2 linked regions of the Candidatus Ruthia magnifica str. Cm (Calyptogena magnifica) genome follow. Each later gene encodes a partner of the first gene's protein in a complex. Links are inferred from orthologs where the notes say so. Each region holds a gene or a part of one and is shown in the gene's direction. Other genes may lie near its edges.

The links.
Region 2: the proteins of dapF (region 1) and RMAG_RS03795 are in contact, whole or in part, in a solved structure (PDB 5YGU), measured with the Escherichia coli proteins. The link is inferred for Candidatus Ruthia magnifica str. Cm (Calyptogena magnifica) from one-to-one orthologs.

What each region holds. Positions count from the first base shown.
Region 1 is NC_008610.1:600,683-603,981, reverse strand. Bases 127-3,085 are described here. They hold dapF (diaminopimelate epimerase), read left to right. Parts: upstream 127-1,177; coding sequence 1,178-1,993; downstream 1,994-3,085. Other genes in these bases: apaG (Co2+/Mg2+ efflux protein ApaG), read right to left, coding at 2,787-3,085; RMAG_RS02745 (symmetrical bis(5'-nucleosyl)-tetraphosphatase), read right to left, coding at 1,990-2,787; RMAG_RS02755 (gamma-butyrobetaine hydroxylase family protein), read right to left, coding at 737-1,090; rseP (RIP metalloprotease RseP), read right to left, coding at 127-730. In the rest of the region: more of rseP, read right to left, coding at 1-126; more of apaG, read right to left, coding at 3,086-3,158; 16S rRNA (adenine(1518)-N(6)/adenine(1519)-N(6))-dimethyltransferase RsmA, read right to left, coding at 3,142-3,299. UniProt on the Escherichia coli protein: Involved in the succinylase branch of the L-lysine biosynthesis and in the biosynthesis of the pentapeptide incorporated in the peptidoglycan moiety. Catalyzes the stereoinversion of LL-2,6-diaminopimelate (L,L-DAP) to meso-diaminopimelate (meso-DAP).
Region 2 is NC_008610.1:813,178-816,464, forward strand. Bases 239-3,185 are described here. They hold RMAG_RS03795 (RNA pyrophosphohydrolase), read left to right. Parts: upstream 239-1,415; coding sequence 1,416-1,955; downstream 1,956-3,185. Other genes in these bases: murD (UDP-N-acetylmuramoyl-L-alanine--D-glutamate ligase), read right to left, coding at 239-678; RMAG_RS03790 (Bax inhibitor-1/YccA family protein), read left to right, coding at 737-1,396; RMAG_RS03800 (homoserine dehydrogenase), read left to right, coding at 2,040-3,185. In the rest of the region: more of murD, read right to left, coding at 1-238; more of RMAG_RS03800, read left to right, coding at 3,186-3,287. UniProt on the Escherichia coli protein: Master regulator of 5'-end-dependent mRNA decay.

The sequences.
Region 1 (3,299 bases):
AAATTTTATCATTTGTTTGTAAGCCTGCTATTGAAGCAGGCGAATTAGGCACAACTTGGTCAATAATAGCCTCAAGTTTAGGCATGGCAAATTTAAACCCTAAGTAGCGATCAACACCTTGTTCTGGATTAGATAAAAAATCACCAGATAAGTTAAATTCTAATTTTTTAAGATTTGAAGCGCCGGAAATAACATCAACATAAAGATGATTCTCATCCAGTGACTGAATAAAATTAATTGAAAATTCACTAATAGTTGGTGTTAAAACGCCATTAATACTCAGTAGTTGATCGCCTATTTTAATGCCTGATTGCTGGGCAATACTAGGACTTTCAAGTGTACCCACAATAGGCTTAACGCCATTAACACCGATAACAAAAACAACAGTATAGAGGATAACAGCTAAAAGAAAATTAGCAATCGGTCCAGCTGCAACAATCATGATACGTTTATAAACGCTTTGCTGATTAAAAGCACGGTGTTTTTCTGACGCTTCAACTAGTGTCTCATTTTCATCAAGCATTTTAACAAAACCACCTAAAGGGAGCACACACAGTGTGTATTGCGTTTCGCCATACTTAAATGATTTTAAAATCTTGCCAAACCCAATAGAAAAACGCAACACTTTGACGTTAAGTTTTTTAGCAACTAAAAAATGACCCAATTCATGAACAGTTACCAAAATACCAATGGTAATTAAGAAAAACCCTAGGGATGAAATAAAAGCCATTAGGGTTTATAATTGTGGGTAAGTGTGTCCAGCATCTTTGAGTCTTTGTAAATATTTATGCCAAAGTTTGTCATGATTCAAAGCAAGTTTATGCAAGTGTGACCAGGAATAAATACCACTATCATGATTATCGCTAAAAAATAAAATAACGGCATAATTACCTGTTGGCTGAATACGTAGAATAGTTACGTTTTTTTTATTAAGTTGCAAAATTTCTTGCCCCTTGCCATGGCCAACTACTTCAGCTGAGGGTGAATAAACTCTCAAATATTCAGCACTAAGTGGATAATCAATCTTGTCAAAGGTGATGGTTAATAAGGTTTTTACTTTGTTTAAATTAATATTAGTTGGTGTTTGCATTGGCTGCCTTTACATGAAAATTAAGCAGTATTTTATCAGAACTCAATTATTCTTAACCTTGAGAGTTATAAGTGGATAATACATAATATGCTGATTAATTTTGTAAAAATGCATGGACTTGGTAACGACTTTATGATGGTTGACAACCTTGCTGGTGATATTACTTTTAATGCTGAACAAATAGCAAATTTAGCCAATCGACATTTAGGCATTGGCTTTGATCAACTATTGTTGGTTGAAACTAGCAACACAAAAAATGTTGATTTTCGTTATGTTATCTATAATGCTGACGGTTTAGAGGTGGAACAATGTGGCAATGGTGCACGTTGTTTTGCGTTTTTTGTTAGTAAAAAAGGTTTAAGTAACAACAATCCAATTGTTGTAGAAACTCGTTCTGGTATTATTAATTTGTACTTGAATGATGACAATACAGTGCGTGTTGACATGGGGAAACCAAGTTTTAATCCAGCTGATATCCTACTCCTAGTTCCCCAACAAAGCACGTATTATCAAATTGAAGGGTTTGATTTAGGTGCTGTCTCAATTGGCAACCCTCATTGTGTCATGTTGGTTGAAGATGTTAATACAGTTGATGTTAGTAGTATTGCACTCAGAATTCAACAAAGTGAATTGCTACCCAATCAGGCTAATATTGGTTTTATGCAAATTCTGAATACTCATGAAATTAACTTACGTGTTTATGAACGTGGTTCTGGTGAAACTTTAGCTTGTGGCTCTGGCGCCTGTGCAGCGGTGGTTTATGGTGTTGAACAAGGCTTATTAAAAGAAAATGTGGTTGCTCACTTAAATGGTGGCGATACTTTGATTGAATACATACAAGGTGGACATGTATTTTTATCAGGTCCTGTACAATTTGTATTTGAAGGTAAGGTAGAAATTTAACAACTGATAGAAAAGACTTTCCTGTCCTTTAGTCTGATAGCGCTTAATCGTCCGTGCCAAATACAGCCATGATCCATAGGATAAATATGTGTTTGATTAACGTCTGACAAACTAGACCAATGACCAAAGAATATATCGATATTTTTTAACAATCGATTTTTGTGTATAAACCAAGCTTTAAAACCTTTTGGTGGATGTGTATAATTCATTTTATGACTAAATTCTAATTCACCATTTGCTTTGCAAAAGCGTAGTCGCATTAGAGCATTAATAGTATATCGACATTGTTCCAGTTCGGTTAAATCTTTAGACCAAATATTAGGTTTGTTGCCATATATTTTATCTAAAAACTGTGAAATGTTAGTGCTTTGAAGATGTTTTTGCACTTGCTTAGATTGTTGAAGAAGCCTATCAATATCCCAATTTGGTGGTACGCCAGCATGAATCATAAGGACATTTTTGTATTTAATTACTAAAGGTTGGTTATGCAGAAAATCTAGCAATGAATCTGCATCATTGGCATTGATAATGTCCATAAATGTGTCTTTCTCATTGGGCTTTTTGCTGCCCAGTGAGCAGGCCAATAAATAAAAATCATGGTTACCTAACACCATTGAAGCATTGTTTTTTAAATCTTTAATAAAACGCAATGTTGCTAGAGATTTTTTACCTCTATTAACTACATCGCCTAAAAAAAATAGTCGGTCTTTATCGCTTGAGAATTTAATTGTTTTTAACAAGGCTTGTAAAGCGTCAAAACAACCTTGAATATCGCCAATTAAATAATCTGACATTAATGTAGCGTATAAGGTTTGCTGAGCACAAATTCAGGAATTTGCACATTAAAACGCTCGCCATAGTCATCAACCATACCATAAGAGCCTTTCATGGAACCAGTTAAGGTTTTGATAATAGCACCTGAGGCGTACTGAAAAGATTCTCCTGACGCCAAATGAGGCTGTTGACCAATCACACCTTCGCCAATAACATCTTCAATATATCCAGTTTCATCTTGAATACGCCAATGACGTGTTAAAAGTTGCACGCCAACATTGCCCTTGTTAATAATTGTAATGGTGTAAGCATAGGAGTACTGACTTGCATAAACATCAGACTGATGCTCCAAATAAGTCACTTTAACCTCTATTTCAATGTTGTTTTTCATAGTCTTTTGTTAAGGTAATAAAATTATCAATTGTTAACATTTCGGCACGTTGAGATAAGTCAATATTAGTTTGCTTTTGAGTTAGTATTGATTTTAAGCAATTCTTAAGCGTTTTTCTGCGTTGTGAAAATGCTAATTTTA
Region 2 (3,287 bases), 210 kb from region 1 along the record:
TATGCTAATACCAAAACACTTGGCATTTACTTTTGGGGGTGTGAGTGGTTCATCTAAATTAATCACTAAGTGTTGACAATGTTGATATAGGCTTAATTTAGAATTGATGTAATGTTTAAAATTTTGGTACCGATCAAGATGATCAGGAGTTATGTTAAGTACAACACCTACTATTAAATTTAGATGATGGCTATAATCTAGCTGATAACTGGATAGTTCTAATACATAATATTCTATTTTTTCATTTAAACAATCTAATACGGGCGTACCAATATTGCCGCCCATAGCAACTTGCATGCCAGCATTAATAATCATTTGTGTCAATAGTTGTGTAACTGTTGACTTTCCATTAGAGCCAGTAATACCAATAATGGGTGCTTTTGCAAATCTTGAGAATAACTCTATATCACTAATAACGGGAATATTTTGCTCTTTTGCCCAAATAACAATGGACTCGTTTTGGGCAATACCAGGAGAGATGAAAATTTCATCAACTTTTTTTAATAAATCTAATGTCCAAGATCCGAGAGTAAGAAGTGATTTTGAAAACGCGTCAGGATATTTAGATAATAAAGGTGGATTGGTGCGGCTGTCAGCAATTTTGTAATCAATATTTTGTTCTGATAAAAAACGAGCGATTGAAAAACCTGTTTTTCCTAAACCTAAAACCAGTTTCATACATTTATTTTTGCTGTAAAATAGCTGTATTTTACGCTTTCAAATAAGGAATTAAATCATGAATACAAACGTCAACACTCAAACACGTGGTATTAGCACCAATAGCATTTTAAAAAATACATATCAATTGCTTTCTACAACCTTATTATTTAGCGGGCTAATGGCTTATCTTGCTATGTCCTTAAATCTGCCACATTTTGGCCTTTTAATCACTTTTGGCGGTTATTTTGGCTTACTGTATTTAACCAACAAACTTAAGAATTCGAGTTACGGAATTTTAGCAGTATTCGCATTAACAGGCTTTATGGGGCTAACATTAGGTCCTATTATTAACGCTTACACAGATACCTTTTCAAATGGCTCTGAACTGATTGCTATAGCAATGATTGGCACAGGGATTATCTTTTTATTATTGTCTTTTTATGCCATCACTTCAGGTAAAGATTTTAGTTTTTTATCTGGTTTCTTAACAACGGGTATTATTGTGGCATTTTTAGCAGGAATTGCTGCTTATTTCTTTGCTATACCAGCATTATCATTAACTGTATCTGCAGTATTTATTTTACTAATGAGTGGCTTGATTTTATTTGAAACTTCAAATATTATTCGTGGTGGCGAGACCAATTACATCATGGCAACAATAACACTATTTATTTCAATTTATAACTTATTTTTAAGTTTATTGCAGTTGCTAGGTGTATTTTCTGGCGAAGATTAATCATTGATGTAAAAACAGTATGATTGATAGTGAGGGCTATCGGGCTAATGTTGGCATTGTTATTACTAATGACAAACAACAAGTGCTTCTAGCCAAACGCTTAAAACAAGATTCTTGGCAATTGCCACAAGGTGGCATTGATTTTGGTGAGAGTGAGTTGGATGCACTTTTTCGAGAACTTAATGAAGAAATTGGCTTGTCCTTTGAACATATAAGTATTCTTGCCAAAACACCTAAATGGCTACGTTATGATTTTCCTGATTATCACATAAAACACAAACAAAAACCTGTGTGTATTGGTCAAAAACAAGTTTGGTTTTTATTGCGTCTTATCTCAAATGAAAACAACATCAAGCTAAACATGCATACACAAGTAGAATTTGATGATTGGGCATGGGTAGACTATTGGCGCCCTATTGAAGATGTGATTGATTTTAAAAAACCAATTTATGAAGATATGCTAAAAGCTTTAGCACCTGTTCTTTTTAATAATCAACACAAAATTCCTAATCAATACTTGCGCCCACTTAAATGTTCAGCGATTATTTTAGATAAATAAACCAACGCTACCTTCAATAGCTCTATATATAAACATCCTATTGGTATAATGCCTTTTTAGTTTTATTAAATATGGATTTTACTTGTGAATATTGGAATTTTAGGGCTTGGTACTGTCGGTGGTGGCGTGGTGAATGTGTTAAACAAAAACCAAGCACAAATTACACGCCGATCTGGCGATAATATTAACATCACTCATGCAGCTGTAAGAGATACAACCCAAATACGTATTTGTCCTACTGAGGATATTAAGTTAACTCAAGACCCATTTGAGATTATTAATAATAATGATATTGATGTCGTTTTAGAATTAATGGGTGGCACAGGTTTAGCTAAAGATTTGGTCGAACAAGCCATTGAAAATGGAAAACATGTTGTCACAGCCAACAAAGCTTTAATTGCTATACATGGCAATAAACTACTTGCCTTGGCAAAAGATAACAACACGCATCTTTTATTTGAAGCGGCCGTTGCTGGTGGTATTCCTATCTTAAAAATTTTAGAACAAGGTTTAAGTGCCAATCAAATTGAATTAGTTGCTGGTATTATCAATGGTACAAGTAACTTTATTCTAACTGAAATGCGTAATAAAGGTAGAGACTTTGGAGATGTTCTAAAAGAGGCGCAAGCATTGGGTTACGCCGAAGATGACCCTACTTTTGATGTCGAAGGTATTGATGCGGCACATAAATTAGCCATCCTCGCTTCAATGGCGTTTGGCTGTGAGTTACAATTTAATCAAGTTTCAACTGAAGGTATTAGCAAAATTAGTGGTGAAGATATTACTTTTGCAACGGAATTGGGTTATACCATTAAACACCTGGGTATTGCTAAAAAACTAGATGGAAAATTACAAATGTATGTACACCCAACTTTAGTGCCTAAAACTCATTTACTATCTAATGTTGATGGCGTTATGAACAGTGTATTGGTCAAAGGTAATGCAGTTAGTGAAACGCTTTATTATGGTGCTGGTGCTGGTGCTGAAGCAACAGCAAGTAGTGTTATTGCTAATTTGATTGATATTATCAAGGGCACTGTGAATCATGATATTTTAGGCTGGAAATCATTAAAAAACATTCCAAATTGCAACACTGGAGATATTGAAAGTATTTTCTACTTGCGTTTATTGACCACTGATAAACTAGGGGTTTTGGCAGATATTACAGCAACTTTAGCCAATCATAACATTAGTGTAGAGTCTGTTATACAAAAACAAATTGACCAGAAAAATAACGCGCACATTGCTATCATTACCAATCTTACAAAAACTAGTGAACTGAACAAGGCAGTGGCAGAAATTCAAACCCATGACTACATCCAAGAAGATGTT